DNA from 2 places in the Luteibacter sp. GL_149 genome. Region 1 is predicted to be linked to the other one. Evidence: riboswitches for the same ligand, from Rfam matches in the RefSeq annotation. Region 1 holds a riboswitch; the other holds the start of a gene.

Region 1 (3,898 bases):
CGTTGCAGTTACGTGTGCCTTAAGTCGCTCCCCTGCCGGAAGGCAGGGGTCGGGAGGAGCATGAATAAGCTTTGTCGCGCGGCCGGTTGCACCGCACTGGACCCCTGCCTGCGTAGGGGGTGACGAACGACGATGAGGGGCATTCACGGAGCGCATCGCCAGCACGACGATGCACCCCGACTACCCCTCACCGTCGTCCCGCCCCGGTCTCCGGAAGAACGAAAGCGCCGTATCGGACGCTCTTGCTCTTACAGCCCCGGCATATACCGCACGGTCACGTAGTACGTCCGGCCGAGCTGGTTATAGAAAGCCACCGTCTCGTACGAGTGATCGAACACGTTCGCGACGCGGCCCTGCAGGCTCCAGCCCGGCTGGAAGCGCCAGGTGGCGCGCAGGTCGGTCGTGGCGTAGCCACCCAGGCGACGGGTGTTCGCCGCATTGTCGTAGCTCTTGCCCGCGGCGTTCAGCGTGCCACCGATCGTGAAGTCGCCAAGATCGCGGTCGAGATCGATGCGGCCGGTCTGATCGGGGCGGCGTGCCAGTTTGTTGTTGTACTGGTCGCCTTCCGTGCGGTTGCGCGGCTGCTGCCAGGTCAGGTACGTGCGCACATGCCAGCCGTCGACATCGGCGCCGAGCTGACCTTCCACGCCGCGAACGCGAGCCTTGTCCACATTGATCGGCAGGAAATTCGAGTCGAAGCCGATGAGATCGTCGAACTTCGTCTGGTAGGCGTTGACCGCCCAGTTCCAGATGCCCGGCGTGCCGGACAGGCCGATTTCCGCCGTCTTCGCCTTTTCGGGCTTCAGGACAACCGGTGCGCCATACGGGTAGTACACGTCGTTGAACGATGGCGCGTGGAACGAGGTGCCGTACGACGCCGTGACCTTCATGCCGTTGTCGAACCGGAAACCGTACGCGGCGGCGCCGGTCGTGTGGTTGTCGAACTGGCTGTTATGGTCGCGGCGCACCGACAGCTGGATCTCGTGGGGGCCAAAGATGCCCTGGTACAGCGCGAAGACGCCCGTGTTGTTGCGGTTGTCGCGTGCGTAGCCCGTGTCGCTGTCCAGGTGTTCCTTCTGGTAGTCGACGCCGGCGCTCAGGATCTGGCCCGGGGCGAGGGTGAAGTCGTTCTGCCAGGAAGCCTGGTTGCGCTTCGAGTACAGGTAACCCGTGCGCTTCATGTTGGCGTTGTATTCGGCGCCGTTGAGATAGTTGTCGGCGCGGTCGATGTTCTGGCCGACGTTGAACGTCATGCGCCACATGTCGAGCGGGCTGAAGGCGAGCTTTGCGCCAGCAATCTGCTGCGAGCGACGGGTGAAGTTCTGGAAGCTGCCGTCGTATTCGATGTCGCCCTTGCTGCGCAGCCAGTTGGCCGCGAGCTCGGTACCGTCGTCGAAGCGGTAGCCGCCGCTCAGCGCGCCGTTATAGGTGCGATAGGAATCCTTGTCCGGCTCGTCGACGAAGCAGCCGGCGAAGGCCTTGGCGGCACCGACGCGGCAGGCATTGATGCCGGTGGTGTACTGGCCACCGAGGCTGGCGTTGTACCAGCCGTGGCCGTCGCCGCCGGACAGGCCGAACTGGCCGCCGACCAGGCCGTGGCTGCCGCCGGTCATGCTGATCGAGGGCGTCGGTGCCTCACCGGCCTGGCCGTGGCGGGTGAAAATCTGGATGACGCCGCCGATGGCGTCCGAACCGTAAAGGCTGGAGCGCGGACCGCGCACGATCTCGATGTGGTCGATCTGCTCCACGGGCAGCTGTTCGTAAGCGGGAATGCCGGCGCCAACGGTGCCGATACGCACACCATCGACCAGGACCAGTGTGTGGCTGGAGTTCGATCCGCGCATGAAGAGAGAGGTTTGCTGACCCAGGCCGCCCGAATTGGCGATCGAGATACCCGGCAGGCCGGTGAGCAACTCCGCGACCGACTGGGGCTGCAGGCGTTCGATATCGTCGCGCGTGATCACGGTGACCGGTGCGAGCGTTTCGTCGAGCGGCATGGCGGAGCGCGTGGCCGTCACGACAACCGGATCGAGCTTGTTCGCTGTGTTCTGGTCGGCGGCATGGGCCGCGGCGATGCACGACAGCAGGGCGGTCGCGAGCAGGGTCTTCTTCATGGAACGTTTCTTCCTCTACCGCGTTGAAGCGCGGGTGTTAGCCAGCGTGAGGCTGGAAGGGAAGACATCGCGAACGCGACGCGCAGCCGCTGAAGGCCGCGCAAAGGTCCCCGATTCGCCCTCCGCGAACCAGCCAATAAAGCGCCGCGTACGCGCTTCGAAGCGCATACGAGCTATCGGGCCGGTCTCCGGACTCGCGCACGACGTGTCTGCACACGTCCGGACCGGCGCCTTCCCGCGCTTGGCGCAGTGGCGTCTCGCCGATCCGGGAATACCGCGTCGCGGTATTCCACTCGCTTACCGTTGCGGGGGCAGTGCCGGCCTTGTCGCGCCTTAAAAGGGCGACGCACCGGCTTCCCGTTTAATCCTTCCGGCGGACGCCGTCGGGACACCCGAACCGCGCCACTTTAGCGTTGCGCTTCAAAACCAGCAAGTTAAGAACTCGTTTACGGAATTTCTTCACGAAATCGTAAGAACGGCACTTGACCGACGCAAAAACCTGCGAGTAGGGTCGGCGTGAGCTCAGCGTCCGGTCCAGGGGAAATCCCTGGACGAGAGGGGCACTACCGCCAGTTACAGCCGTCCGGAGGGGGGCGCTGCCGTCGAAAGTGCGGATGGTCTGGGTTCGAACAGAGTTCGGTTGCGGCTTGCGACCGTCTCATTTGCTGTTAATTTCTGGGGAGAAACAAAATGCAGCGCTCCATCAACCGCAGCCCCGTGCTGCGTCGGTCCGTCTTGTGCACCGCGCTTGCCCTGAGTCTGGCAAGCGGCGCGGTCCTGGCACAGTCCAATGCTTCCGGTGTCGTTTTCGGCCGCGTCGCGCAGCCCGAAGGCAGCGTCGTCCATCTGCAGAACCTGGACACGGGCCTGACCCGTGACGTCGGCGTCGATGCCGACGGCCGCTATCGCGCAAGCTCGCTGCCGGTCGGCCGCTACAAGGTATCCGTCGAACGCGGCGGCCAGACCGTCGAAACCCGCGATAACGTCCAGGTCTCGCTTGGCGGCGGTGTCGACGTGTCGTTCGCTGGCTCAGCCGCGCCGGGATCGGCTCAGACCCTCGAAGGCGTGCAGGTCACCGGCAACGTCCTGCCTGCGATCGACGTTTCGTCCGTCGACTCGCGCACCGTCCTCACGTCCCAGCAGTTGCAGAAGCTTCCGCTGGCCCGCGACGTCACCGCCGCCGCGCTTCTCGCGCCAGGCGTTGTCGCAGGCGATAGCCGTTACGGCAACGTGGCGTCCTTCGGTGGTTCGTCCGCGTCGGAAAACCAGTACTACATCAACGGTTATGCGGTAACCAATGCGCTGACCGGTCTTGGCTTCACCAGCCTGCCGTTCGACGCCATCGACCAGCAGCAGATCTTCACCGGCGGCTACGGCGCCGAATACGGCCGTTCGACCGGTGGCGTGATCAACGTCGTCACCAAGCGCGGCGGTAACGAGTGGAAAGCTGGCGTCGGCATGTACATCACGCCGCAGTACTTCCGTCAGTCGCCGCGCAGCATTTATCGTACGAACGGTCAGCTCTTCCAGTACCGCGGCGACAACAAGAGCACGGACATGCAGTACACCGGCTACATCAGCGGTCCACTCATCAAGGACAAGCTGTTCCTGTACGCCGCGGCTGATTTCACCAAGTCCGATAGCAAGAATGTCAGCAGCATCCTGGCGCCGCAGAAAACCAATCAGACGTCCAAAGCCACGAAGTGGATGGCCAAGATCGACTGGAATATCACCGATAGCCACCTGCTGGAACTGACCGGCATCGGCGACAAGACCAACGTCGA
Region 2 (3,898 bases), 310 kb from region 1:
GCAGAACACCGCGGCCGTGGCTTCTTCCTGTGCATCGACGACGGGTGCGATCGGTGCGACGGCGGCGCCGGACGACACCGTGGTCTTCTGGATGCGCGTGGCCGGGCGGGAACGCAGGTAATACGTCGTCTTGATGCCCGACTTCCATGCGTACATGTACATGGACGACAGTTGCCCGATGTTCGGATTTTCCATGAACAGGTTCAGCGACTGGCTCTGGTCGATGTACGCGCCGCGTGCGGCGGCGAGGTCGATGAGGGCCTTCTGCGGCAGTTCCCACGTGGTGCGATACACCTCGCGCAGCGCGGCGGGGATCGATGCGATGCCCTGTACCGAACCTTCGGCGAGCTTGATCGCGTCACGCACATCGGCGGTCCACAGGCCTAGTGTCTTCAGTTCTTCGACGAGGTAGCGGTTCACCACCAGGAAGTCGCCCGACAGCGTTTCGCGCTTGAACAGGTTCGACACCTGCGGCTCGATGCACTCGTAGCAACCGGCGATGGACGCGATGGTCGCGGTCGGCGCGATGGCGATCAGCAGCGAGTTGCGCAGACCGTGTGCCTTGATCTTTTCGCGCAGTGCGGTCCAGCGGTCGTCCTTGCCATTCGGCCTGGCCTGCGGCCAGTAGTCGAACTGCATGTCGCCGTTGGCGGCGCGCGTTTCGGAGAAGCCCGGATGCGCGCCTTCGCGTTCGGCGATCTCGTTCGACATCGTCAGCGCATTGAAATAGATCTCTTCGGCGATGCGGGTCGACAGCGCGAGTGCCTCGGCCGAGTCGAACGGCAGGCGCAGCTTGAAGAAGACGTCCTGCAGGCCCATCACGCCCAGGCCGACCGGACGCCACTTCACGTTCGCCGTCTTCGCGGTGGAGATCGGATAGAAGTTCAGGTCGATGACGCGGTCGAGCTGGCGCACGGCGATACGCACCGTGGAGGCGAGCTTTTCGTAATCGAACTGACCGTCGACAACATGGCGCGACAGGTTGATCGAGCCCAAGTTGCACACGGCCGTTTCGTCGGCCGACGTGACTTCCAGAATCTCGGTGCACAGGTTCGACAGATGGATGACGTTTTCCGGCTTCGCGGTCTGGTTGCTGGTGGCGTTCGAGCGATCCTTGAACGTCATCCAGCCGTTGCCGGTCTGGGCCAGCGAACGCAGCATGCGGGCGTAAAGCTCGCGCGCCTTCACCGTCTTTACGGCGAGGCCGTCGGCTTCCGCTTTCGCGTACGCGGCATCGAACGTCTCGCCCCACGTGTCGACGAAGTGCGGCACGATCTTCGGGTCGAACAGCGACCAGTCGCCATCGGTTTCGACGCGACGCATGAAAAGGTCGGGAACCCAGTTGGCGAGATTGAGGTTATGCGTGCGGCGCGCATCGTCGCCGGTGTTCTCGCGCAGCTCGAGGAATTCCTCGATATCCGCGTGCCACGATTCCAGGTAAACGCATGCGGCGCCCTTGCGCTTGCCACCCTGGTTCACGGCGGCGACGGAAGCGTCGAGGGTCTTCAGCCACGGCACGAGGCCGTTCGAATGACCGTTGGTGCCCTTGATCAGCGAACCGCGCGAACGGATGCGCGAGTACGCCAGACCGATGCCGCCGGCGAACTTGGACAGCTGCGCGACGTCGCCGTACTTCTGGTAGATGCTTTCCAGCGCGTCCAGTGGCGAATCGAGCAGGAAGCACGAAGACAGCTGCTCGTGCGCGGTGCCGGCGTTGAACAGCGTGGGCGAGCTGGCGAGGTATTCCAGCGACGACAGCAGCTTGTACAGCTCCAGCGTTTCGCCGATGTCGTTGCCGCCCAGCGCGCACGCGATGCGCATGAAGAAATACTGCGGCGTTTCGATCACGGTGCGCTTCTGCGGATGGCGCAGAAGATAACGGTCGTACACCGTGCGCAGGCCGAAGTATTCGAAGCGGCGCGAGGCGTGCGTGTCGATGGCGTCGTTGAGCTTGCGCGAGTTGATCGCGACGAAGTCGCGCAGGCGGTCGTTCAGGATGCCCAGCTCGTGACCGCGCAGGATCGACTGCGAGAACGACTGGATCTCCTGGCCCGACACTTCCTTGTCGACGAATGCCGACAACAGACGCGCTGCCAGCTGGCCGTATTCCGGTTCCTCGGCGGTGAGCGCGGCCGAGGTGCGGATCGAAAGCTGGTCGAGTTCCTGCGTGGTGGCGCCGTCGTACAGACCACCGATGGTCTTGAGGGCGACACGCATCGGGTCGACGGCGAAGAGGCCGTCGGCGCTGCGAGTCACCGCGCGCACGATCTTGTTGACGTCGACGGTTTCATGGCCACCGTTGCGCTTGGTGACGCGCATCTGGCCGGGGTTGTGCGGAGGAGTCAGGGTGAAGTCCGGTGCGGGACGCTCGGCGCTGGTCTTGTAACCGGCGGCCGGAGCCTTGTCGTTGCTGGAAGGAGTCGCTGCGGCGTCGGCCGGCGATGCGGTGCGCTCGCGCGCGGAGGAATCCATTGTTGTTGTCATTTTTAGGCTTGCCCCATGGCCAGGAAAGCTTGCCTGCTCCCACGCGCAGGGCGAGTAACCGGGTGAGCTTCGCGGACAGGTCGAGGGCGGACACCCTGAGGGCTCCGCGCCGCGACGTCCCTCCCCGCGGAGGTCGTCACCACTACCGTCGCCGATCGGGCGGCGGTCGCTGGCAGGTCTTCGGACTTCGTGGGCATGGACCTTTCGATCCGCCTACCTGTCGCTTCCCAGCCCCCTGAGGACCAGTGCATTGACAGGATCGTTCCCACTTACCGCTGCGGGGCAGTTCCGGATTTACACCGGGATTCCCTTTTAAGTCCGACCGACAGCCGCGTCTGGACGGACACCAACGAGGCACACGATATAGGCGGGCGACAGTCAGGTCAACACAAGATGTAGTGTGTTCGGCCTATGTCATTGATTGGGCTTCGGAACGAATTTTTCAATGGTTTCACGGGCGGGAAAGGCCCAGAACCGGTCGAAAATCTCAAGTATTTTCGACCGGTTTTTTCGGCATGGCGTGGGTCGTCCCGCGCCGCTTCGTCGGGTCTGTTACATCCCGATCATCGACTTACCCTGCGACAGCACCTTGTCGCAGACCTTCTGGGTCAGCTGCTGCTTCAGGTCGCCGCCCGAGCTGGAGCCGCCGCCAAGCGAGCCAAGGCTCAGGCCCTTGGTGCTGCCGCTACCCAGCGATCCCAGGTCGACGCTCTTCCCGTCGCCCGTCTTCAGGATGCCGTTGGCGCCATCGGTATAGCCCTTGTCCTTCGTGGCCGACGACGAAGACGACTTGCCGCCGATGCCGTATTTGCCCATAAGTTTGTCGGTTGCCGAGCCGGACCCGCTGTCGTTGCCGGCGGCTTTCGTATCGCCCGTGACGGAGCCCAGGAGCTTGTCCTTCACGGACGAGGCGCCGCTGTCGCCGCCCAGGAAGTTGTTCTTCAGGCAGTACTGGATGATGCCCGCCGCATTGGTCGCGCTACCGGAGGTCAGCGACGAGGCGGAGTTTCCGCCCACCATGCCCTTCAGTTGGTCGAGGTTCTGGGCCGACGCGGAGCCGGTGGCCAGGACGAGCGCAAAGGCAAGATACGACAGGCTGCTGGACGGTTTCATGGCGGAGCTCCTGCTTCAAGGGAGCCCATAAGTAACTCCGCGAATGTTAGCCGGATGTGTCCGTCCGCACGGGACCGGTCATGGATCGCAGCACGCCATCCCGGCGGATCAGGCCGTGATAGAGCGCGGCGCTGACATGCACGACGACGGTCAGGAACAGCAGGTAGGCAAGATACCCGTGCGCGGCGCGCAGCCAGGCGAAAGCGACCGGATTCGCGGACAGGATGGACGGCAGCCGTAGCGACGCGCTCAGCATCACCGGCTCGCCGCTCGCCGACACCATTGCCCAGCCGATCAGAGG

The links. A riboswitch is a leader RNA that binds a small molecule or an ion and turns the genes downstream of it on or off. The one in region 1 is predicted to bind cobalamin.
Region 2: it holds a riboswitch for cobalamin, as region 1 does, so the genes downstream of both, AC3IR3_RS18950 (ribonucleoside-diphosphate reductase subunit alpha) here and AC3IR3_RS20260 (TonB-dependent receptor domain-containing protein) in region 1, are expected to answer to the same signal.

The regions. Positions count from the first base shown of each region.
Region 1 is NZ_CM174395.1:4,624,582-4,628,479, reverse strand. Features, by position in the region: gene AC3IR3_RS20260 (TonB-dependent receptor domain-containing protein) at 249-2,114, opposite strand; cobalamin riboswitch at 2,277-2,524, opposite strand; gene AC3IR3_RS20255 (TonB-dependent receptor) at 2,805-3,898, shown strand, end outside.
Region 2 is NZ_CM174395.1:4,312,204-4,316,101, reverse strand. Features, by position in the region: gene AC3IR3_RS18950 (ribonucleoside-diphosphate reductase subunit alpha) at 1-2,319, opposite strand, end outside; cobalamin riboswitch at 2,639-2,850, opposite strand; gene AC3IR3_RS18945 (DUF2501 domain-containing protein) at 3,037-3,597, opposite strand; gene AC3IR3_RS18940 (cytochrome b) at 3,644-3,898, opposite strand, start outside.